Regions from separate parts of the Streptomyces sp. NPDC002092 genome, predicted to be linked through region 1. Evidence: riboswitches for the same ligand, from Rfam matches in the RefSeq annotation. Region 1 holds a riboswitch; each other region holds the start of a gene.
What was found. Region 1 has a riboswitch for ZMP and ZTP ahead of ACWCRD_RS38015 (phosphoribosylaminoimidazolecarboxamide formyltransferase). Riboswitches for the same ligand answer to the same signal wherever they lie in the genome.
Positions count from the first base shown of each region.

Region 2: another riboswitch for ZMP and ZTP. It lies ahead of ACWCRD_RS11110 (glycine hydroxymethyltransferase); the one in region 1 lies ahead of ACWCRD_RS38015 (phosphoribosylaminoimidazolecarboxamide formyltransferase).
Region 3: another riboswitch for ZMP and ZTP. It lies ahead of ACWCRD_RS33465 (bifunctional 5,10-methylenetetrahydrofolate dehydrogenase/5,10-methenyltetrahydrofolate cyclohydrolase); the one in region 1 lies ahead of ACWCRD_RS38015 (phosphoribosylaminoimidazolecarboxamide formyltransferase).

Region 1 covers NZ_JBSFDG010000022.1:36,464-43,645, reverse strand. The annotation lists gene ACWCRD_RS38030 (permease) at 1-329, shown strand, start outside; gene ACWCRD_RS38025 (TIGR03943 family putative permease subunit) at 326-1,054, shown strand; gene ACWCRD_RS38020 (IMP cyclohydrolase) at 1,041-1,721, opposite strand; gene ACWCRD_RS38015 (phosphoribosylaminoimidazolecarboxamide formyltransferase) at 1,768-2,922, opposite strand; ZMP/ZTP riboswitch at 2,954-3,038, opposite strand; gene ACWCRD_RS38010 (carboxyl transferase domain-containing protein) at 3,117-6,218, opposite strand; gene ACWCRD_RS38005 (TetR/AcrR family transcriptional regulator) at 6,306-6,938, shown strand; gene ACWCRD_RS38000 (HAD family hydrolase) at 7,147-7,182, opposite strand, start outside.
Region 2 covers NZ_JBSFDG010000004.1:226,984-234,165, reverse strand. The annotation lists gene ACWCRD_RS11120 (hypothetical protein) at 1-885, shown strand, start outside; gene ACWCRD_RS11115 (hypothetical protein) at 1,065-1,721, shown strand; gene ACWCRD_RS11110 (glycine hydroxymethyltransferase) at 1,794-3,245, opposite strand; ZMP/ZTP riboswitch at 3,288-3,377, opposite strand; gene rocD (ornithine--oxo-acid transaminase) at 3,482-4,687, shown strand; gene ACWCRD_RS11100 (hypothetical protein) at 4,872-5,711, shown strand; gene pdxR (MocR-like pyridoxine biosynthesis transcription factor PdxR) at 5,841-7,182, opposite strand, start outside.
Region 3 covers NZ_JBSFDG010000016.1:256,277-263,458, forward strand. The annotation lists gene ACWCRD_RS33440 (MFS transporter) at 1-525, shown strand, start outside; gene ACWCRD_RS33445 (IucA/IucC family protein) at 525-2,297, shown strand; gene ACWCRD_RS33450 (type III PLP-dependent enzyme) at 2,294-3,502, shown strand; gene ACWCRD_RS33455 (hypothetical protein) at 3,588-3,881, opposite strand; gene ACWCRD_RS33460 (nuclear transport factor 2 family protein) at 4,054-4,419, shown strand; ZMP/ZTP riboswitch at 4,532-4,615, shown strand; gene ACWCRD_RS33465 (bifunctional 5,10-methylenetetrahydrofolate dehydrogenase/5,10-methenyltetrahydrofolate cyclohydrolase) at 4,638-5,486, shown strand; gene ACWCRD_RS33470 (CU044_5270 family protein) at 5,487-6,458, opposite strand; gene ACWCRD_RS33475 (RNA polymerase sigma factor) at 6,451-7,011, opposite strand; gene ctaD (aa3-type cytochrome oxidase subunit I) at 7,117-7,182, shown strand, end outside.

The DNA of each region.
Region 1 (7,182 bases):
CCATGGCCGCGGCCACCTTCAACGTGGCCGTGCCGCGCTCGGTCCTCGACACCTTCTCCGGTTCGCCCTGGCTGTCGGTGCTCTTCCTGGCCGCGCTCGCCGTGCTGCTCGCCGTCTGCTCGGAGGCCGACGCGTTCGTCGCCGCCTCGCTCACCGGCTTCTCGCCCACCGCCCGGCTGGTGTTCATGGTGGTCGGCCCGATGGTCGACCTGAAACTGATCGCCCTTCAGGCGGGCACGTTCGGCCGGTCCTTCGCCCTGCGCTTCTCGACCGCGACCACGGTGGTGGCCGTGGCGGCCGGGGTCCTGATCGGAGGAGCACTGCTGTGAAGCGCCACGCCCAAATCCTCCTGCTGGTCCTGACCGGCCTGGGCCTGCTGCACGCCGCCCTGTTCAGCGACCTCTGTCTGCGCTACGTCAAGGAAGGCCTGCGCCCCCTGCTGATCGCTTCCGGGGTGCTGCTCCTGCTGCTGGGCCTGGCGGCAGCAGCGCTGGACCACGCGGCCCCCGAAGCCGACGCGCACGCACACGGCCACGACCACTCCACCGCACCCCGCATCGCCTGGCTGCTGTTCCTGCCCGCACTCAGCCTGCTCCTCTACGCCCCGCCCGCCCTCGGCGCGTACACCGCCTCGCACGCGAGCAACAAGGCCGTGCCGAAGGCGCAGCGGTTCGATCCACTGCCCGCGACCGTCCCGCTGCCGATGACCCTCACCGACTTCACCGCCCGGGTCCAGCAGGACCGGGAGCAGGCCGTCAGAGGCCGCAGCATCCGGATGACCGGATTCGTCACCCCGGCCGGGCAGGGCGGCGGCTGGTATCTCACCCGGATCATCTTCACCTGCTGCGCGGCGGACTCCCAGTCGGTCAAGGTCCGCATGTACGGGACCACCGCACTGCCGGCCAACACCTGGGTGGCCGTCACCGGAACCTGGCACCCCAAGGGCACGCTCGGCACGAAGTCCGCGACGGCGGCCCTCGACGTCCACCGCACCGAGCGCGTCTCCCCGCCCGTCAACGCCTACACGGACGACCTTCCGCTCACGCCTTCGTGAGGGCGGACCCCGGTCCCCGCACAGGGTCGACGACGGCGGCAGCGATCCTGAACCGTTCGTCGAGCGCCCACCAGATCTCGTCCAGCAACTCCGGCCCGCTCCCGGCGTCGACCGTGACCTCGGTGAAGGGAGCGGCGACCGAGACGTGTTCGCCGTCGGATTCATAGGTGGTCAGCAGGACCGCCTCGCCCGGTTGCAGGTCCTGTACGGCGAGGGTCATCACGTTGCTGGTCGGGCGTGCGGCGCGGCTGGGGCGGGCGGCCCCGAAGACGGTGGTGCGTCCGCCGTCGCGGCTGATCAGCGCGGTGAGGCGGGAGGTGCGGATCGGGGGGTCGGGTTCGTACTCGAAGCCGCTGAGCGCCTCGGTCGGCGGGGCTCCCGCCCTGAGTCGTTCCGCGGCCTGGGACACCTGCTCCCCGTTGCCCAGCACCAGCCAGTCGCTCGTGGTCGTGGCGGCGGCGTAGTGCCGCAGGGGATCGCGCTCCCGGGGCGAGAGCGGGCCCACCACGAGGTCGTCGTCGATCAGCCGGAGCGCGCGGTCGCGTGAGGCCGGGCTGCGGCCGGTGAGGAAGTAGCCGCCCAGCACGGCCCCGGAGTGGGTGCGGGCGCACAGGAGCCCGCGGCCGGGGTAGGGGTTGGCGGCCAACAGGTCATGAAGGGTGAGCATGCTGATGCGCTTTCTGGTCGGCGGGAGGGGCCTGGCGAGGCGTTGCTCAGTGGTGGAAGAGCCTGAGGCCGGTGCGGACCAGGGCGATCCCGTGCGCGCGGCAGGCGTCCTCGACCTCCGCGGAGCGGATCGATCCGCCCGGCTCGGCGATGTGGCCGACACCGTGCCGCTGCGCGTGGTCCACGTTGTCGCGGAACGGCAACGCCCCGTCGGAGACGAACGAGACCCCCTTGAGCCGGGCCGTCCACTCGGCGCGGCTGCCGGCCGAGAACTCCGGCACCGGCTGCGACAGGGCAGCAGACAGCCTGGCCCTCTCGTCCGCGGTGAGGTCACCTTCGATGAAGCGGATCTGCCAGTTGATCCGGTCCTGGCGCCGGACGCCCGGTCCGAAGGCGAGCGCGCGCACCACCGGATGGCGCCGCAGCCACCAGGTGTCGGCCTTCGCCCCGGCCAGCCGTGTGCAGTCCACTCGGGACTGCTGTCCGGCGCCGATACCCAGCGTCGCCCCGTCGCGCAGGAAGCACACCGAGTTCGACTGCGTGTGACGCAGCACCACCAGGCCCAGCAGAAGGTCTTCCGCAGCCCTCGTGGGAAGCGCGCCGCACACGACGTTCTCCAACAGCCTTTCCGTGCACGGCACTTCGTCCCGCTGCTGACTCAGACGCAGACCGAAGACCTCGCGCGTCTCCCGCTCCGGCGGTACAAAGGCCGGATCCGCCTCCAGGACGAGGAAGCGGCCGTTCTTCTTCCTGCGGAGTCTGCCGACGGTACCCGGTGCATAGCCGGGCGCGACGATGCCGTCGCACACGACGTGGGCCAGCAGTTCGGCGAGCTCCTCGTCGACCGGGTGCGAGACAGCGGCGAAGTCGCCGTAGGACGACTTCGGGTCGGCGTCCCGGGCGCGCAGATACGCACTGGTCAGGGCGCCGACCTCGGTCTGGTCGACACCGTGGAGCTGTGCCGTCACGTCGTCGACGGGCCCGGCCACGGCCGCACCGGCGGGTGAGACGTGCTTGAAGGAAGCGGCCGCAGGCCGGCCGAGGGAGCGGCTCGCCTCCCGCACCAGCTGCCAGCCGTTCAGGGCGTCCAGCATGTTGATGTACGACGGGCTTCCGTGCACCACCCGAACCGGCCACCGGCCGGGCCGCACCGGCGTGGCATCCGCCGCCTGCTGCGGGTTCGTTCCGTACCGCAGATCCACGTCATGGCCTCCTCAGCGGGAACATCACTGACGGAGGCGCCCAGGCGGTCGACGCTCACGCTGAACCACGGCCGCTCCCCGGTGGTCGTCCACCCTCGCCAGTCGCGGCCGGAGCTGACTCTACCGGCAACATCCGACCGGCAGGACCCGCACCGGGCAACCAAGCATCCGGCCCAGCTGAATCAGACCCCGGATCACCAGGTGTCGACGAACGGGCGGTGTCCTGCCTCCGGTACGGGGGACCGCTCAAGCGCCGCAAGGATCCAGGTCCGCGACCCGGCCGGGTCGATCACCGCGTCGATCTCCAGCGCGGCCGCCGCGTTGACCGCCTTCCCGCGTTCGTACAACTCGGCGACCCGTTCCTCGAAGACACGCGCACGCTCGGCCGGGTCCGTGATCGCCGCCAGCTCCCTGCGGTAGCCGAGCCGCACGGCACCCTCGAGCCCCATCCCGCCGAACTCGCCGCTCGGCCAGGCCGCTGTGGCCAGCGGCGCGCGCGTCGAGCCACCCATCATGGCCATCGCCCCGAGCCCGTACGCCTTGCGCAGCACCAGACTCACCAGCGGCACCCGCAGATTGGCGCCCGTCACGAACAGCCGGGCGAAGTGCCGCACGGTGGCGGTCCGTTCGGCGTCCGGGCCGACCATGAACCCCGGGGTGTCGCAGAGCGAGACCACCGGCAGCCCGAACGCGTCGCACAACTGCAGGAACCGCGCCGCCTTGTCGGCCGCGTCCCGGTCGATCGCCCCGCCCAGATGCGCCGGATTACTGGCCAGGAGACCCAGCGGCCGCCCCTCGATCCGTACGAGACAGGTCAGCACCCCCACGCCGAACTCCGGCCGCAGCTCCAGCACCGAGCCCGTGTCCGCGAGCCCGGTGACCGCCGCCCGCACGTCGTAGGCCCGCCGCCGGTTCTCCGGCACCACCTGCCGCAGCAGCCGCTGATCGGGCGTCTCCCAACTGCTCTGCTCTCCTTGGAAGTACGACAGATACCGCCGCGCGACCCGCACGGCCGCCGCCTCGTCGGCGACCGCGAGGTCCACCACCCCGTTCGGCACCTGCACCGACAGCGGACCCACCTCCTCCGGCCGGAACACCCCGAGTCCGCCGCCCTCGATCATCGCGGGCCCGCCCATCCCGATCGTCGCGTCGGGCGTGGCGATCACGACGTCGCAGCAGCCCAGCAGCGCCGCGTTGCCGGCGAAGCACCGCCCCGAGACGATGCCGACCAGCGGCACCAGCCCGCTGAGCCGCCCCATGCGCTGGAAGGTGGTCACGTCGAGGCCCGCCACGGCCGTGGTGTCGGTGTCCCCGGGCCGCCCGCCGCCGCCCTCCGCGAACAGCACCACAGGCAGCCGCCGCTCCTCGGCGAGCTCCAGCATCCGATCCGTCTTGCGGTGGTTCTGCAGTCCCTGGGTGCCGGCGAGAACCGTGTAGTCGTACGACATCGCCACGCACGGCCGGCCATGGATCCGCCCGGTGCCGGTGACCATGCCGTCGGCCGGCGTCGACCGGATCAGGTCGTCCAGCGAGCGGCGGCTGCGCTGGGCGGCGATCGCGAGGGCGCCGAACTCGGTGAAGGTGCCCGTGTCGCACAGGTCCTCGATGTTCTCGCGGGCGGTGCGCCTGCCCAGGGCGTGCCGCGCCGCGACCGCCTCGGGCCGGTTCTCGTCGAGACCGAAGGCATGCCGCCGTACGACCTCGGCGAGGTCCGCGCGCACGGCATCCGGATCAACCGGCTCCGCCTCGGGCCCGTCGCCCTGTGCGCCGGTGAGGTCGTCCAGATTGGCCAACGGGGAGCCGGCGCCGATCGTTTCGCCCAGGCGCGCGTGCACCAGCCGTACCACTCCAGCCCCGGGAGCCCGCACCACGTGCTCCATCTTCATCGCCTCCAGCACCAGCAACTGCTGCCCGGCCCGCACCGGTTCGCCGGGGGAGACGTCGACGGAGACGACGGTGCCGCTGAGCGGCGCGAGGACCGTGCCGTCGCCGGGCGCCTCGTCGGGAACGACGTGAGTCTGCGCAAGCTCCGCCACCACGCCCGTGTGCGCCCAGAAACGCGGCCGGGACAGCACCTCCCGCAGCAGCGGAATCCCCGTCCGCACCCCCTCCACGGCGAACTCGCCCAGCGCCCGCCGCGCCCGCGCGCAAGCCGCCTGCGCATCGCCCGCCGGGACGTGCGCGACCACCTTGGCGAGCAACGGGTCGTACCGGACACCGACTTCGGCCCCGGCACGGATCGCCGTGTCGACGCGTACACCGGGGCCCGACGGCAGGTCGAACCGCGTGATCCGCCCCGCCTCCTCGGCGGTGACCCGCGCCTGCACGGCGAACCCGCGCGGCGCAGCCGGTGGCCCCGGCAGCCCCAGCTCGTCCAGCGTGGCCCCGGCCGCCAGGCGCAGCTGCACGGCGACCAGGTCCACCCCTGTCACCTCCTCGGTGACCGTGTGCTCCACCTGAAGCCGCGGATTGGCCTCGATGAACCAGAACTCCTCGCCACGGAGCATGAATTCGAAGGTGACCAGGCTCGAACAGCGGGCGGCGCGGGCCATCCGCAGTGCGGCGCCGAGGATCCGCTCCCTGGTGTCCTCGGAGAGGTCGGGCGCGGGCGCGATCTCGATCACCTTCTGGTGGCGGCGCTGTGCGCTGCAGTCCCGGTCCCACAGATGTGTGACGGCGCCGGTCGTGTCCCCGACGACCTGGACCTCGATGTGCCGGGCGCCCTCCAGCAGCCGCTCCGCATACAACTCGCCCCGCCCGAAGCCCTGCTGGGCCTCCGATGCGCACCGCTCCCAAGCCTCGTCCAGCTCCTCGGCCCGCCGTACGACCCGCATGCCGCGTCCGCCGCCCCCGCCCACCGCCTTGATCATCACGGGCCCGGCGGCCAGCAGCTCCCGCGCCCCGTCCGGGCCGTCGGCCCCGGCGAGTACCGGAACCCCCGCCTCGACGGCGAACTCACGCGCCCGCGCCTTGTCCCCGAAGACCGCCAGCACCTCGGGCGCGGGCCCGACGAAAGTCACCCCCGCGTCGGCGCAGCGGCGCGCGAAGTCCGCGTCCTCACTCAGAAAGCCGTACCCGGGATGCAGGAAGTCGCAGCCGGTGCCGCGCGCGGCGGCGAGCAGTGCGCCGCCGTCGAGATAGCCGCCCAACGGGACGGCCTCGTCGGCCAGTCGAGCGTGCGCGTCGTCGCCCTCGGCGTACACCGCGACCGAGCGCAGCCGGACCTCCGAGGCGGCCCGCAGGACGCGTACGGCGATCTCCCCGCGGTTGGCGACGAGCACGGCGGCAGTACCCATGGGAGCCCTCCACGGACCTCGGCGGTCCTCATCGACCGGCCCCGCCATGCTCATTGACATTGACGTCAACGTCAATACGCTCCGGGTGTGGCACGCACACACAAGGCCTGGGCGGTCCGCACCGCCCGCGACCGCACCGGGGCCCCGGCCCGCGCCCGGCTCCTGGACGCCGCCGAGGCCGTCTTCGCACGGCTCGGCCTCGGCCCGGCCACCGTCGCCGACATCACGGCGGCAGCGGAGGTCTCCAGGGCGGGCTTCTACGTGTACTTCGCCTCCAAGGAGGAGATCTTCCGCGTCCTGGCGGTCCGGGTACGGGACGCGTTCCTCGCCGCGCAGGAGGTCCCGGGCGTCGACACGGACGACCCGCACGCCGTCGCGGAGGCGTCCATCGGCGCCTTCATCGCCGCCTACGCCCGACACCAGCCGCTGCTGGGCCCGCTGGAGCAGCAGGCCCGCACCGACCCCGCCATGGCGCAGCTGTGGGACGAGATCCGCGAACGGCCCGTCCACCGCCACGCCCGCTACATCCGCCGCCTCACCGACCGCGGACTTGCCGCCCCGGCCGCCGAACCCCTGGCGCTGGCCCGCGCGGTGGGCGGCATATGCGTCGAATTCGCCCGCCGCGTCGCCGCGCACCCCGGCACCTACGAGGACGCCGTACGCGACGTCACCGCCATGTATCTGCACCTGCTCGGAGTCGCCCGAACACCTCAGGAGTAGCAGCGCCATGACGCCAACGCCACGCACCGACGCACACCTCGCCGACCTGCGCGCCCGCTGGGCGAAATCCCGGCGGGGCAGACGGCCCGGCACCGCGACCCACCGCGCAGGGGAACGGCCGGCGCGGCAGCGGTCGTAGCCGTCGAGGACGAGCACAGCGGCCAGCTGCCGTACGCCTCCGAACTGCCCCTCACTCCCACCGGAAAGATCAGGAAGACGGAGCTGAGCGCACGAGCCAGTCGTA
Region 2 (7,182 bases), on a different contig from region 1:
CCGGGCGGGCGGGACCGTGGGAGGGCGCGCGAGGACGGCCCTTCCCGGCTGCCGGAGGAGCTGCGGGCGCTCGGCCGGTCGCTGGACGCGCCGGGGAGCGACGGCGCCGCCGGTTCGCCGGGCGCCGAGACGATGGTCGAGCGGGTGCTGGGGCAGATACTGGCCGAGCATGTGCCGGTCCCGGTGGCCGAGCCCCGGGGCGCCCGTGAGCGGCTGGGCGCGGTCCGGCACTGGACCCGGCAGCGGTGGCGCTCGCTGACCACGGTCCTGTGCTCTCTGCTGACGGTTCTCGTGCTCACGCCGCCGGTGCGGGCCGCGGTCCTCGACTGGTTCGACTTCGGCGGGGTGCAGGTGCGGTACGACCCGTCGGCGTCGCCCTCGCCAGGTGCTTCGGTGCCCGGCTGCGGCACCTCGGTGTCGCTCGGACAGGCCGGGAACCGGGCCGGTTTCGAGCCGCTGGTGCCGGACGCGCTCGGCGCGCCGGACACCGTGGCGGTGACGAGTGAGCCGCACGGACGGTTCCTGGTGAGCCTGTGCCGGCGGGAGGGTGGGCGCACGGTTCGACTGGACGAGTTCCCGGAGCGGCTGGACGTCGGCTTCACCAAGGTGCTGCGCGAGGGACCGGAGTGGATCGGGCTGGGCAAAGAGCCCTCGGCGGACGGTGTGCAGAACTACGCACTGTGGTTCCCACGCCCCCATCTGCTGAGTTTCTGGCTGGTCGATCCCGACGGGAACCGCTTCACGCGAAGGGAGCGGGCCACCGGGCCGACGCTGCTGTGGACCCACCGGACGGGTGCAGGTGCCGTGACACTCCGGTTGGAGGGCGTGGCGTCCGAGCGCCGGGCCGTGGAGATCGCGAAGTCGCTGGAGGAAGCCTCGAAATAGGACAGCCGGGGTGGGAACCCCGACGGGTCGGGCGGTGTACCAGAAGTGACAGGCGGTTGGGGGACGGGCCGTACGACACCGACGGGTTGGGGGACTGGATGCGTGCGTGGAAGAGCAGTCGACCGAGGGTGCGGGTCGCCGCTCTCTTCGCGGCGGTGGTGGCTGTGGTCCTGTGCGGAATGCCGGTGGCCGCGGCGTCCGACGGGACTGACGAGGCGGCGCAGGGGCAGGTCCGGGACGTCCCCGACCTGGCCATGATCATCGCGGGCGGCACCGGGCAGACGACGGTGCTGCGGTCCGGTGAGCCGGCCTTCACCCGCCTGCGACAGCTGCTGCGGCCGACCTACGAGGGGACGGAGCGGGTGCCGGACGACTGGGCCGAGGGGCGCCGTCCGCCGGTGGCCTTCACCGTGGTCTGGGGGCTGACGGGGGTGGGAGGCTGGCCGCAGACGATGCGTCCGCCGGGCGGTGACATCGCCGTCGAGCGCCAGGACCAGCTGTTCGTGGCGGCGGACGGCACGCCCTGGATACGCAGCGATCCCGCGCCGGCCGTCCAGGACGACGACATCCGCTGGCATCGGGCACCGCGCTCGGTGTTTGTGCAGTTGGAGCAGGCGAAAGTGCTGGGCGACGGTCCGGCCGCGGCCGGGCGCGGCGAGAGCGGGATGGCCTGGCAGCAGGCCACCGGGCAGGGGGCCGGCCGGAGCAGTGTCTGGTGGGCGGTTCCGGGGTTCGCAGCCGGGGCCGGTGGGGCACTGCTGATACGGCGCGCGGCGGCCCGGCAGGGTGCCGGACCGCCGCGGGAGGAACCACGACAGGAGCTCATCGAGCTCTGAGCGTCACCGGTCTTTGAGTATCACCGGTCTCCGAACGCCATCGATCTTTGACAACTCAAGAGCGGGCGCTGGTCAGCCCAGGTCGATCTCCGGGTACAGCGGGAAGCCTGCCACGAGGTCGGTGGCGCGGTGGGAGATCTCGTCCGCGATCTTCGGGTCGAGGACGTGCTGCGCCTTGGACGGGGCGCCCGACTTGGTGGTGCCCGGCTCGGCGGTGGTGAGGACGCGGTCGATCAGGCCCGCGACCTCGTCCATCTCGGCGGTGCCCAGGCCGCGCGTGGTCAGGGCGGGGGTGCCGATGCGGATGCCGGAGGTGTACCAGGCGCCGTTGGGGTCGGCGGGGATGGCGTTGCGGTTGGTGACGATGCCCGAGTCGAGCAGGGCCGCCTCGGCCTGGCGACCGGTGAGGCCGTAGGAGGTGGCCACGTCGATGAGGTTGAGGTGGTTGTCGGTGCCGCCGGTGACGAGGGTGGCGCCGCGGCGCATCAGGCCCTCCGCCAGGGCGCGGGAGTTGTCGACGATGCGCTGGGCGTAGTCCCGGAAGGAGGGCTGACGCGCCTCGGCGAAGGCGACGGCCTTGGCGGCCATGACATGCGGAAGCGGGCCGCCGAGGACCATCGGGCAGCCGCGGTCGACCTGGTCCTTGAGGGAGTCGTCGCACAGGACCATGCCGCCGCGGGGGCCGCGCAGCGACTTGTGGGTGGTGGTGGTGACGATCTGGGCGTGCGGGACCGGGTCGAAGTCGCCGGTCAGCACCTTGCCCGCGACCAGCCCGGCGAAGTGCGCCATGTCCACCATCAGGGTCGCGCCGACCTCGTCGGCGATCTCCCGCATGATGCGGAAGTTCACCAGACGCGGATAGGCGGAGTAGCCGGCGACGATGATCAGCGGCTTGAACTCGCGGGCGGAGACGCGCAGGGCCTCGTAGTCGATGAGGCCGCTCGCCGGGTCGGTGCCGTAGGAGCGCTGGTCGAACATCTTGCCGGAGATGTTCGGGCGGAAGCCGTGGGTGAGGTGGCCCCCGGCGTCCAGGGACATGCCGAGCATGCGCTGGTTGCCGAAGGCCTGGCGGAGCTCGGCCCAGTCGGCCTCGGTGAGGTCGTTGACCTGGCGGGCGCCGGTCTTCTCCAGGAAGGGGGCCTCGACCCGGTCGGCGAGGACCGACCAGAAGGCGACGAGGTTGGCGTCGATGCCGGAGTGCGGCTGGACGTAGGCGTGGCGGGCGCCGAAGAGCTCCTTGGCGTGTTCGGCGGCGAGCGACTCGACGGTGTCGACGTTGCGGCAGCCTGCGTAGAAACGGCGGCCGATGGTGCCCTCGGCGTACTTGTCGCTGAACCAGTTGCCCATCGCGAGGAGGGTGGCCGGGGAGGCGTAGTTCTCGGAGGCGATCAGCTTGAGCATCTCGCGCTGATCGTGGACCTCCTGCCCGATGGCGTCCGCGACGCGCGGCTCGACGGCGCGGATCACATCGAGGGCGGCGCGGAAGGCGGTGGACTCGGTGGAGAGGGGCTGCTGCTCTGACATGTCGTCGGCCTCCGGGCGTGGCGTGCAAGCGGTCACGGTTCTCGGTCTGGCCCAGGCGCACGGCACTCGGTCACACACGGGTCGCTCCCCGATGGTCCGTCCCATCCTTGCGCGCCAGTCACGACCCGTCGATCAGCCTACCGGCCACGCCGGAGAGCGCAGGTCCCGCGTCCACCATGCGAGCGACGATAGGAAGAGGGGGCCGCTGCACGGCTGCCACACCCCCGGGAGGTCCCGTGAACACGACGGACGCGCTCATCGCCGCCGCCGACGCGCACAGTGCGCACAACTACCACCCGCTGCCCGTGGTCGTCGCCTCCGCGGACGGGGCGTGGATGACGGATGTGGAGGGGAGGCGGTATCTGGACCTGCTGGCCGGTTACTCGGCGCTCAACTTCGGGCATCGCAACCGGCGGCTGGTGGAGGCGGCGAAGGCGCAGCTGGAGCGGGTGACGCTGACGTCGAGGGCGTTTCATCACGACCGGTTCGCGGCCTTCTGCTCCGAGCTCGCCGAGCTGTGCGGGATGGAGCTGGTGCTACCGATGAACACCGGCGCGGAAGCGGTGGAGACGGCCGTGAAGACGGCCCGGAAGTGGGGCTACCGGGTCAAGGGCGTGCCCGCGGAGATGGCGAAGATCGTGGTGGCGGGCAACAACTTCCACGGCCGTACGACGACCCTCGTCAGCTTCTCCACCGACCCGGAGGCGCGGGCGGACTTCGGTCCGTACACGCCGGGCTTCGAGATCGTGCCGTACGGGGATCTGACGGCGATGCGGTCGGCGGTCACGGAGAACACGGTGGCGGTGCTGCTGGAGCCGATCCAGGGCGAGGCGGGGGTGCTGGTGCCGCCGGCCGGTTATCTGCCGGCGGTGCGGGAGCTGACGCGCGAGCGGAACGTGCTGTTCGTGGCGGACGAGATCCAGTCGGGTCTCGGCCGGACCGGAAAGACCTTCGCGTGCGAGCACGAGGGCGTGGTCCCGGATGTGTATGTGCTCGGCAAGGCGCTGGGCGGCGGGATCGTGCCGGTGTCGGCGGTGGTCTCGTCGGCCGATGTGCTCGGGGTGTTCCGGCCCGGTGAGCACGGTTCGACGTTCGGCGGGAATCCGCTGGCGTGTGCGGTGGCGCTGGAGGTGATCGCGATGCTGCGGACGGGCGAGTTCCAGGCGCGGTCCGCGGAGCTGGGCGGTCATCTGCACCGGGAACTGGGGGCGTTGACCGGCACGGGCCGGGTGCGGGCGGTGCGCGGACGGGGGCTGTGGGCGGGCATCGACATCGCGCCGCAGTACGGCACCGGGCGGGAGGTGTCCGAGAAGCTGATGGAGCGGGGGGTGCTGGTGAAGGACACCCATGGGCCGACGGTGCGGATCGCGCCGCCGTTGGTGATCGCGAAGGAGGACCTGGACTGGGGGCTCGCGCAGCTGCGGGCAGTGCTGGGGATCTGAGCCTCCCGTCCCGGTGAGCCGGCCGGGCGGCAGCAGAGACGGGGCACCCGGGGGAACGCCACATATGCACCCCCACATATGCACCTTCCTTTAGGTATGTAAAGCCAACGATCGGTGAGAGCGGAAGCCGGGGGCATCGCCGCTTGCTGTACGTCTCCCCTACAGTCACTTCGTGATCTTTGGGATGGTGTGCGCGCTGGGCGCGGCGGTCTGCTTCGGTACCGCGACGGTTTTGCAGGCGGTTGCCGCGAGGACGGCCGGTACGGGTGGGGGCGGGGAGGCGGCGCTGCTGCTGCGGGCCCTGCGGCAGTGGCGGTATCTGGCCGGGCTGGCGCTGGACGGGCTGGGGTTCCTGTTCCAGATCGTCGCCCTGCGCTCGATCCCGATCTACGCGGTGGCCGCGGCGCTCGCGTCCAGCCTGGCGGTGACCGGGGTGGTCGCGGCGCGACTGCTGCAGGTGCGGCTGAGCGGGACGGAGTGGGGTGCGGTGGGGGTGGTGTGCGCCGGTCTCGCCATGCTGGGGCTGGCGTCCGGGGCCGAGGGGAATCGCGAAGGGTCGACGGCGCTGAAGTACGCGATGCTCGCGATCGCCGTCGTGGTCCTGCTGCTGGGCCTGTTCGGGGGGCGGTGGTCCGGGCGGGGGCGGGCGCTGGTGCTCGGCCTGGGAGCCGGGTTCGGGTTCGGGGTGGTGGAGGTGTCGGTGCGGCTGATCGACTCGCTCGCACCGTCAGAACTGCTCACCAACCCGGCGACCTACGCCCTCCTCATCGGCGGGGGCGCGGCCTTCCTGCTGCTGACGTCGGCGTTGCAGCGCGGCTCGGTGACCACCGCCACCGCCGGGATGGTGATCGGTGAGACGATCGGGCCGGCGGCGGTGGGTGTGGTGTGGCTCGGGGACCGCACCAGGGACGGGCTGGCCTGGCTTGCGGTGCTGGGGTTCCTGGTCGCGGTCGTGGGGGCGCTGGCGCTGGCGCGGTTCGGGGAGGCGCCGACGGCGGACGCCACGACCGCGGAAACGGCCTGAGCGAATGCCCCTGCGGCTGCATATCCGCTGGCAAATCGGGATGCACGGGCATTCTTTCCGCACCGAATGAAGGTGCCGGAAAGGCCGTCAAGGGGCCCGCTGCGGGGAGTTGAGGCCGGCTGCTACGGATTACGGCTCTGCCGATTCCGGCAGAGCCGCGCACAGCGCGTCCAGGGTGCCGGCCCATGCGCTGTCCGGTGGGGTCCCGTAGCCCACCACCAGCGCGTCGTGCGGCTCGACGGTCGCTTCGGGGTGGCGGTAGCGGTGCAGTCCGTGCACCGCGAGGCCCTGCCAGGCCGCCGCCCGCAGCGTCGCCTGCTCGGTGCCCGGCGGCAGCCGCAGCACCACGTGCAGGCCCGCCGCGATACCCGTGGCACTGACCTGCGGAGCACGTCGTGCGAGTTCCGCGACGAGCGCGTCACGGCGGCGGCGGTAGCGCAGCCGGGCGGCCCGCACATGGCGGTCGTAGGCGCCCGAGGTGAGGAACTCGGCGAGCGTCAGCTGGTCCAGGGCCCCGCAGGAGTCGATGTGCCCCTTGGCCTTCGCCGCCTCCCGGGCGAGGTCCGGCGGCAGGACCAGCCAGGCCAGTCTGAGGCCGGGGGCGAGGGACTTGCTGGCCGTGCCCGCGTAGACGACGTGGTCCGGGTCCAGGCCCTGGAGGGCGCCGACCGGCTGGCGGTCGTAGCGGAACTCGCCGTCGTAGTCGTCCTCTACGAGCAGGCCGCCGGTGCGGCGCGCCCAGTCGACGGCGGCGGCGCGCCGGTCGCGGTGCAGGGTGCCGCCCATCGGGAACTGGTGGGCGGGAGTGAGCAGGACCGCGTCCTCGCCGGTCAGCTCCCCCGGGTTGGTGCCGCGTTCGTCGAACGGCAGCGGGACCGTCCGCAGACCGGCCTGAGCCAGCAGGTCCCAGTGCACGTACAGGCCGTACGACTCCACGGCGACCGTCCTCGCGCCGCGCGTCCGCAGTACCGCGCCGAGAATGCGCAGGCCGTGCGAGATACCCGCGCACACCAGGATGCGCTCGGGGTCGGTGCGTACGCCCCGGGCGCGGGCGAGGTAGTCGGCGAGGGCGGTGCGCAGTTCGATGCGGCCGCGCGGGTCACCGTAGTCGAGGGCCCGGTACGGGGCCGCGGTGAGGGCGCGGCGGGCGGCCTTGAGCCACTGGGCGCGGGGGAAGAACGCCAGGTCGGGGGTGCCGGGGATCAGGTCGTAGGCGGGGCGGTCGACCGTACGGGAGCGGGGTGCGGGCGCGGCGGGCCGGCTCACCGCCCGCTCGGCCACCCGGGTGCCCGAGCCCTGCCGAGCCGTCAGCCAGCCTTCCGCGACCAGGTCGGCGTAGGCGTCGGCGACCGTGTTGCGGGCGATGCCCAGGTCGGCGGCGAGGGTGCGGGAGGAGGGCAGTCGGGTGCCGGGGGCCAGCCGGCCGGTGCGGACGGCCTCGCGCAGGGCGTCGGTGAGCCCTCTGCGGAGG
Region 3 (7,182 bases), on a different contig from region 1:
TTCGTCTTCTCCACGGTCATCTCCTTCCCCTACCTGATCGCCCTCGTCGACGACCGCCTCCCGGGCACTTCACCGACCCTCTCCGGCGTGCTGTTCGCCCTCCCCCACCTGTGCTATCTGGTCTCGGCGCTGGCCGTGCACTCCGCCTTCCACCGCCGCCCCCGCACCGGGATCGCGCTCGGCTTCGCCTGCATCGCGCTCGGGCTCGCCGGACACGGGGTCGCCGGTTCCCTGCCCACGCTGATCGCCGTACGGCTGCTGCTGGGCGCGGGTCTGACTCTCGGCCTGGTGTGTCTGTCGGTGCTGGCCGCCGACTGCGCCAAGGGCCGGGCGCCGGGCGGGATGTTCGGCTCGCTGGAGTTCTTCTCCAAGGCCGGCGCGGTCGCCGCCGGACTGGCCGCGGCGGCGGGGAGCGCCCGCTTCGGCCCGGCCGCACCCGTGCTCATCGGCAGCGCGGCCGCCGCCGTCACCGTACTGGCCGCTCTCCTCCCCCCGCTGACCCCCCGCACCCGCAGGAGCCGCTGATGCCCTCGCTGATCCGTCCCCAGACCTCGTCCGGGGGGACCGCGATCTCGCTCTGCCCGCCCGCCACTGCAGCCGCGCCCGCCGGGCTCCCCTCCGCCGACGACGCCGTGGCCCACACGCTCCTCAACTGCCTGCTGCGCGAGGTGTCGGGCCCCGAGCACCAGTCGGTCGTCGCCGACGGCCGGCTGCTGCTGCGGCTGCCCCGCCGCGGGGTGCTGCTACGGGTCGCGCTGCGCCGCACCTCGCTGCTGGGCGCGCACCGCTTCACCGGCCCCGTCAGCGAACAGGGCGAGGACGGCTGGTCGGCGGTGGACTGGCGGCGCCTGGCCGAGTACACCCACGACGAGCTGTCGCTGCGCACCGGCGTACGCAACGAGGAGTTCCTGGAGCAGATCACCTCCAGCCATGACGCCATCACCACCGCACTCGCCGCCGACCGCCCCGCCCGCCTCCCGGACGACCGCCTCTCCGCCTACCTGGCCTCCGAGCAGTCCCTGCTCTTCGGGCACCGCTTCCACCCCACGCCCAAGGCCCGCACCGGCGACCCGCGCGCCTGGTCCGCGTATGCCCCCGAGGTCGGTGCCTCCTTCCCGCTGCACCACCTCGCCGTCCGCGCCCATCTGATCGCCGAGGAGTCCGCGGACCCGTCGGCGACCGCCCCGCTGGACCGCCTGCGTTCGGACGTACCCGAGGGCTACCGGTTGCTGCCCGCCCACCCCTGGCAGTACGAGACCCTCCGGGCCCACCCGGCCCTGCGCGCCGCCCTCGACCGCGGTGACATCCTCGACCTGGGGCCGGGCGGACACCCCTTCGCGGCCACCGCCTCGGTGCGCACCCTGTACGACGGGGAGACCTTCCTCAAGTTCAGCCTGAACGTCCGCATCACCAACTGCCTGCGCAAGAACAGCAGTTATGAGCTGTCCGGCGCCGTCGCGCTGACCCGTCTGCTGGCCCCGGCACTCGCCGACCTGGCCGACCGCTTCCCCGGCAGCGCCGTGCTGCGCGAGCCGGCCTACCGCACGCTGGCCCTGCCCGGCCCGGACGGCACCCCCGACCGCGACCTGTTCGAGGGCTTCGGCGTCATCGTCCGCGAGGGCCTGCCGCGCCGCCTCGCCCCCGGCACCGTCCCCCTCCTCGCCGCCGCGGTCGCCGACGAGTACCCGACGGGCGCCGCCCACGTCTCCCGCCTCCTCGACGGAGCGGACGTACGCACCACCCTCGCCTGGTGGACGACGTATCTCGACCTGCTCGTCCCGCCCGTCCTGGCCGCCTACTTCGACCACGGCCTGGTCCTGGAACCCCATCTGCAGAACGTCCTGGTGTGCGTCGGCGCCGACGGCATGCCCGCCCAGGTCCTCTTCCGCGACCTGGAGGGCACCAAGCTCGTCCCCGAACACCACGCCGAGACGCTGGCCGCACTGCCGCCCGACGTCGCGGGCCCGATGACGTACGACGCCCAGCGCGGCTGGGACCGGGTCGTGTACTGCCTGCTCGTCAACCACGTCGCCGAGCTGCTCGCCGCCCTCGCCGACCTGCACCCGCAGGCGGAGGCGGCCCTGTGGGCCCGGGTGCGCGCCACGCTCCAGGCGTACGCCGACCGCCACGGCTGCCCGCCGAGGCTCGCCGCCCTGCTCGCCGGAGTGCCGCTGCCCGCCAAGGCCAACCTGCTGACCCGCTGGGAACGCAAGGCGGACCGGGACGCCGGGTACGTCCGGCTGCCGTCACCGCTCGCCGAGGACATCCTGCGCGACACGACCGGGAGCGCCCGATGACCGACCCGACGCCCGCGGTCCACGACCACGTCCTGTCCCTGCCCGTCACCGAACTGCCCGCGTACGTCTACGACTTGGCGGCGCTGAGTGCTCATGCCGCCGCCGTGCGGGCCGCACTGCCCGAGCGGGTCGAGGTGTACTACGCAGCCAAGGCGAACCCGGAGCCGGAGATCCTCGGCGCGCTCGGCCCCTACGTCGACGGCTACGAGGTCTCCTCGGGCGGTGAACTCGCCCATGTGGCCAAGGCGGTCCCGGACCGGCCGCTCGCCTTCGGCGGTCCCGGCAAGACACCGGACGAGGTACGGACCGCGCTGGAGCTCGGCGTCGAGCGTTTCCATGTGGAGAGCGCGTACGAGCTGCGCATGCTGGCCGAGCTGGCGCGGACCTGCGCGCCGGGGCGCCGGGTGGCGGTGCTGGTCCGCGTCAATCTTCCGGTCGCGGACGGAGCGCTGGCGGGCAGCTCGCTGGCGATGGGGGGCCGTCCGACGCCGTTCGGCCTGGACCCGGCACAGGCCGTCGACGTCGTACGGGCGCTCACCGACGGCACGTATCCGCACCTCGAACTACGGGGTGTTCACGCGCACCTGGCCAGTGGCCTGGAGGCGGCGGAACAGCTGGCGGTGGCCCAGTCCGTGGTGTCCTGGGCGACGGGCCTCGGTGTTCCGCTCGCCGAGGTGAACGTCGGCGGCGGCATGACCGTCGACTACACCGATCCGGAGCACCGCTTCGACTGGACCGCGTACGGCAGGGGGCTCGCCCGTCTGACCGAGGCGCACCCCGAGCTGACCCTGCGCATCGAGCCGGGGCGGGCGCTGACGGCCTACTGCGGCTGGTACGCCACCGAGGTGCTGGACGTGAAGCGCAGCCACGGCGAGGAGTTCGCGGTGGTTCGCGGCGGCACCCACCACTTGCGGACCCCGGCGACGAAGGGGCATGACCAGCCCTGTTCCGTGCTGAAGGTGGACGCCTGGCCGCACCCGTGGCCGCGGTCGGCCGCCGAGGGCGAGCAGGTCACCGTGGCGGGGCAGCTGTGCACCCCGAAGGACGTCCTGGCCCGCCGGGTCCCCGCGCCGGGGCTCAGGGCCGGCGACCGGGTGGTGTTCTCGCTCGCGGGCGCCTACGCGTGGAACATCTCGCACCACGACTTCCTGATGCACCCCCGGCCCGGTTTCCACTTCCTTCACCCTTCCAGAGCAGGGTCGTGATCAGGTCACCCCCACAGCGAAAGGGCCGCCCGTCTCCGGGCGGCCCTTTCGCTGTGGGGGGGACGTTCGATGCGGCGTCGGCGGGTTACAGGGCCCCCGGGAACCCGCTGGCGGCTCCCATGCGGGCGACCCGGTCCAGCTGCTCGAGGTTGTTGAGTCGGTTCAGGTGCTGCAGCTGCTCGGAAGGGCGCGGCACCTCGGCCCTGCGCTCGGCCGGGATGCCGCTCTGGGCGAGCGAGTCGAGCGTGGAGATCGGGTTGAGCTCGCTCGCGTCCTTGTTCTGGATGGTCGCGTCGGACGCACAGGCAAGCGGCGCGGCAAGGGCGGTGATTCCTGCGGCGAGACCAACGGCGGCGACGATACGTCGTGTTGAGATCATGCTTCCCACAACGTCACCGGGCCTGCGGCGGTCACGGCCGCGCCACGCCACTCACCCATCAGGGGCAGTGCTCCGGCTGCGCTTGCCGAGGCCGCCGCGGCGGAGGAGCCTCGAAGGAGGGGTCCTTCGCGGCCCGCAGCTCCTCGGGTCGCGTCCCTCGAAGGAGGTCATCATGGGCACCACGGCAACTCCCGGCTTCAGCGCGGACACCCTGCGCAAGGGGGTCGAAGGACACACTGCGGCGGATCTTCTGTCGCTCTATGCGGACGACGCGCAGGTACGCATCGTGGACCGCAACACCCAGCCCAGCCAGCCCAAGGTTCTGCGCGGTCGCCAGGAGATCGGCGCAATGTTCGAGGACATCTACAGCCGTGACATGACACACAAAGTGGACCAGTGCATCATTCAGGGCGATCATGCCGCCTACAGCCAGTCCTGCCAGTACTCGGACGGGACACGCGTCCTGGCCGAGTCGATGATCACCCTGCGTGACGGCAAGATCAGCGAAGAGGTCCTGATCCAGGCGTGGGACGAGTAGGACGAGTAAGGGGCACAACCGCGAGGGTCCAGATCATCGCCCGATCGACCTGGACCTTCTCGGCGTCCCCGTGACAGGGGCTCCTGACCGCCGTGGCGGCTCGGCTAGTCTGAGGGCGGGCCGTGACTGGCGCTGAGGTGGAGTACCACCGGGGAGCGGCCACGCAGAGTCGATGCCGTGCGCCTGGGCGGTACGTCACACCTGCCCAGGAGTGGATCATGCCCCAGGCCCGGCTCATCGACGGCACCTCCCTTGCCCGGCGCATCGTCGAGGACACCGCCAAGCGGGCGGCCGACCTCACCGGACGGACCGGAACGGCGCCGTGCCTGGCGACGGTACTGGTCGGCGAGGACCCCGCCTCCGTCACCTATGTCCGGATGAAGCGGAACCGCTGCCGCAAGGCCGGTATCGAGTCGCGCCAGGTGGAACTTCCCGCCGCCACGACCACCGAGGAACTCGTCGGCGCCCTGCGTTCCCTCTCGGACGCCCCGGGGGTGCACGGCATTCTGCTGCAGCACCCGATGGGCGAGCACATCGACGAGCGGGCCGCGTTCGAGGCGATCGCGCCCGAGAAGGACGTCGACGGCGTCACCTTCGCCTCGTTCGCGACGATGAGCTTCGGCCTGCCGGGCTTCGTGTCGTGCACGCCGGGCGGCATCATGCGGCTGCTCGACGAGTACGGCGTCGACCCGTCCGGGAAGCGGGCCGTGGTCGTGGGCCGCAGCGCCATCCTCGGCAAGCCGGCCGGCATGCTGCTGCTCGCCCGCGACGCGACGGTGACGTACTGCCACTCCCGTACCCGGGACCTGTCCTCGGTCGTGCGGGAGGCGGACATCGTGGTCGCCGCCGTGGGGCGGCCGCGGTTGATCCGGGGCGAGGACATCAAGCCAGGCGCGGTCGTGATCGACGCCGGCTACAACCCGGGAAACGTCGGCGACGTCGACTTCGACTCCGCCGTGGAGCGGGCCGGTCTGATCACTCCGGTGCCGGGCGGTGTCGGTCCGATGACGATCGCCACGCTGCTGGAGCAGACCGTGGATGCCGCCGCCCGGCAGCTCGGGGTGTGATCAGCGCATCCAGGCGCTGTAGTCCATGACGTCGCCGGCCTTGACGCCGTACTCCGGCTCCGCCCCGGTGACGACGGTCTCCAGGCCGAGGACCGCACCGGTGGACGGCTGCATGATCAGCATCCGCCGGTAGCCGGCGCCCTCGTACTCGTACGCCTGTCCGCGCCGCCCGAGCCGGTCCGTGACCTGGCCGACCGGTCGCAGCCCCTCGGTGCCCGCGAGGAGCCGGGCCAGCGTCGCGGACTCGCGGGAGCCGAGGGTCCAGTGGTCGAGCAACACCCCGACGGCGTCGAGGAGTTCGGGAGTCGTCAGCTTGGTGCGGGTGTACGAGGCCTCCTGGAGGTAGACCCGCAGCCTTGCCGTGCCGTTCGGCGGGGGGGACTCGGGCGGCGCGTCGCTCCAACTGGGCGGAAACGTCCGGCTGCTGATGACATGGCCGTCCTCGACCAGGTGTGGGTCGCCGCCGTCGTCGCGCAGGACCGGCCGGCCGGGGTGGCGGGGGTCGGTCGCCACCACGAGCTCGGTGTGGCTGCCGTCGGCCTTCCAGCGCACGACGCGCTCCTCGGGGAGCGTGATCGGGGGCTTGTCGTCGCTCATGCCGAGGCTCCAGGACTGCACATGCGTGCCCTTGCGCAGCCTCGGCGCATCCTCCGCCGTGGCCTGCCGCTGTGCGCGGTCGGCGAGTTCCTCCAGGGGTACGGGGGTGGAGTCTGCCTGGACGACCAGCGGGCGGGGTGCGGCGACCGCGGGCGCGGTGCCGGGGCCGCTGAGCAGCAACGCCAACGCGGTCGCGGCGACGGCGGCGGTGGTGGCGAGGCTCCAGACGAGCCGGGTGCGGCGGCGCGTGGGGCGGTCGTGCAGCAGCCGGTTGAGCCGGCGCTCGGCGTGGTGGTCGAGGGGGCCGTCGCCGTAGTGGGGACCGTCGAGCGGCACCGGGTTGGCGCGGCGCAGGAGTTCGAGTTCGTCAGCCATGGCCGTGTTCCTTCGAGGGGGTCGCGTCGGCGGAGGCCGCGCTGGGGCGCAGGGGTCCCATGCGGTCTATCTCGGCTCTCAGCCGGTGCCGGGCGCGGTGCAGCCGCATCGATGCGGCCCTCGTTCCGCAGCCGAGGGCGACCGCGACCTCGTCGATGCCCAGTTCCTCCCATGCCGTCAGGCGCAGCACCTCCTGGTCGGCCTCGGACAGCCGGGCCAGCGCCTCGTGCACCCAGCCGCCCGGGGTCTCCGCATCGGGGCTCGCCACGATCTGCCGGCCGTGTGCGGTCTCGTCGTTGCCCAGGCGGTCGACCAGGCGGCGGCGCCGCCCGTAGCCGCGTACCGCGTTCGCCAGGCAGTTGCGGGCCACGCCGTAGAGCCAGGGCAGCGGGGATCCCGGCAGGTCGGCCCGGCGTCGCCAGGCGACCGTGAACACCTCCGCCACCACTTCCTCCACCTCGCCGGCCCGCCCGCCCAGTCGCCGCGCGACATAGCGGCTGACCGCCCAGTAGTGCTCGCGATAGGCAGCGGCGAAGATCTCGTCGTTGCTCATGTCCCGTTCGTGTCCGGCACCATCCGGATCGTCACACCCGTTTCCGTGATTCTCGTCGCGTCACCCGAGTGTGACCGGCGTACCCGGAGCGGACACAGGCGGGGCATGAGGCACCTCAAGTGGCTGACGACCACTGATCACAAGACGATCGGGACGCTCTACCTGGTCACG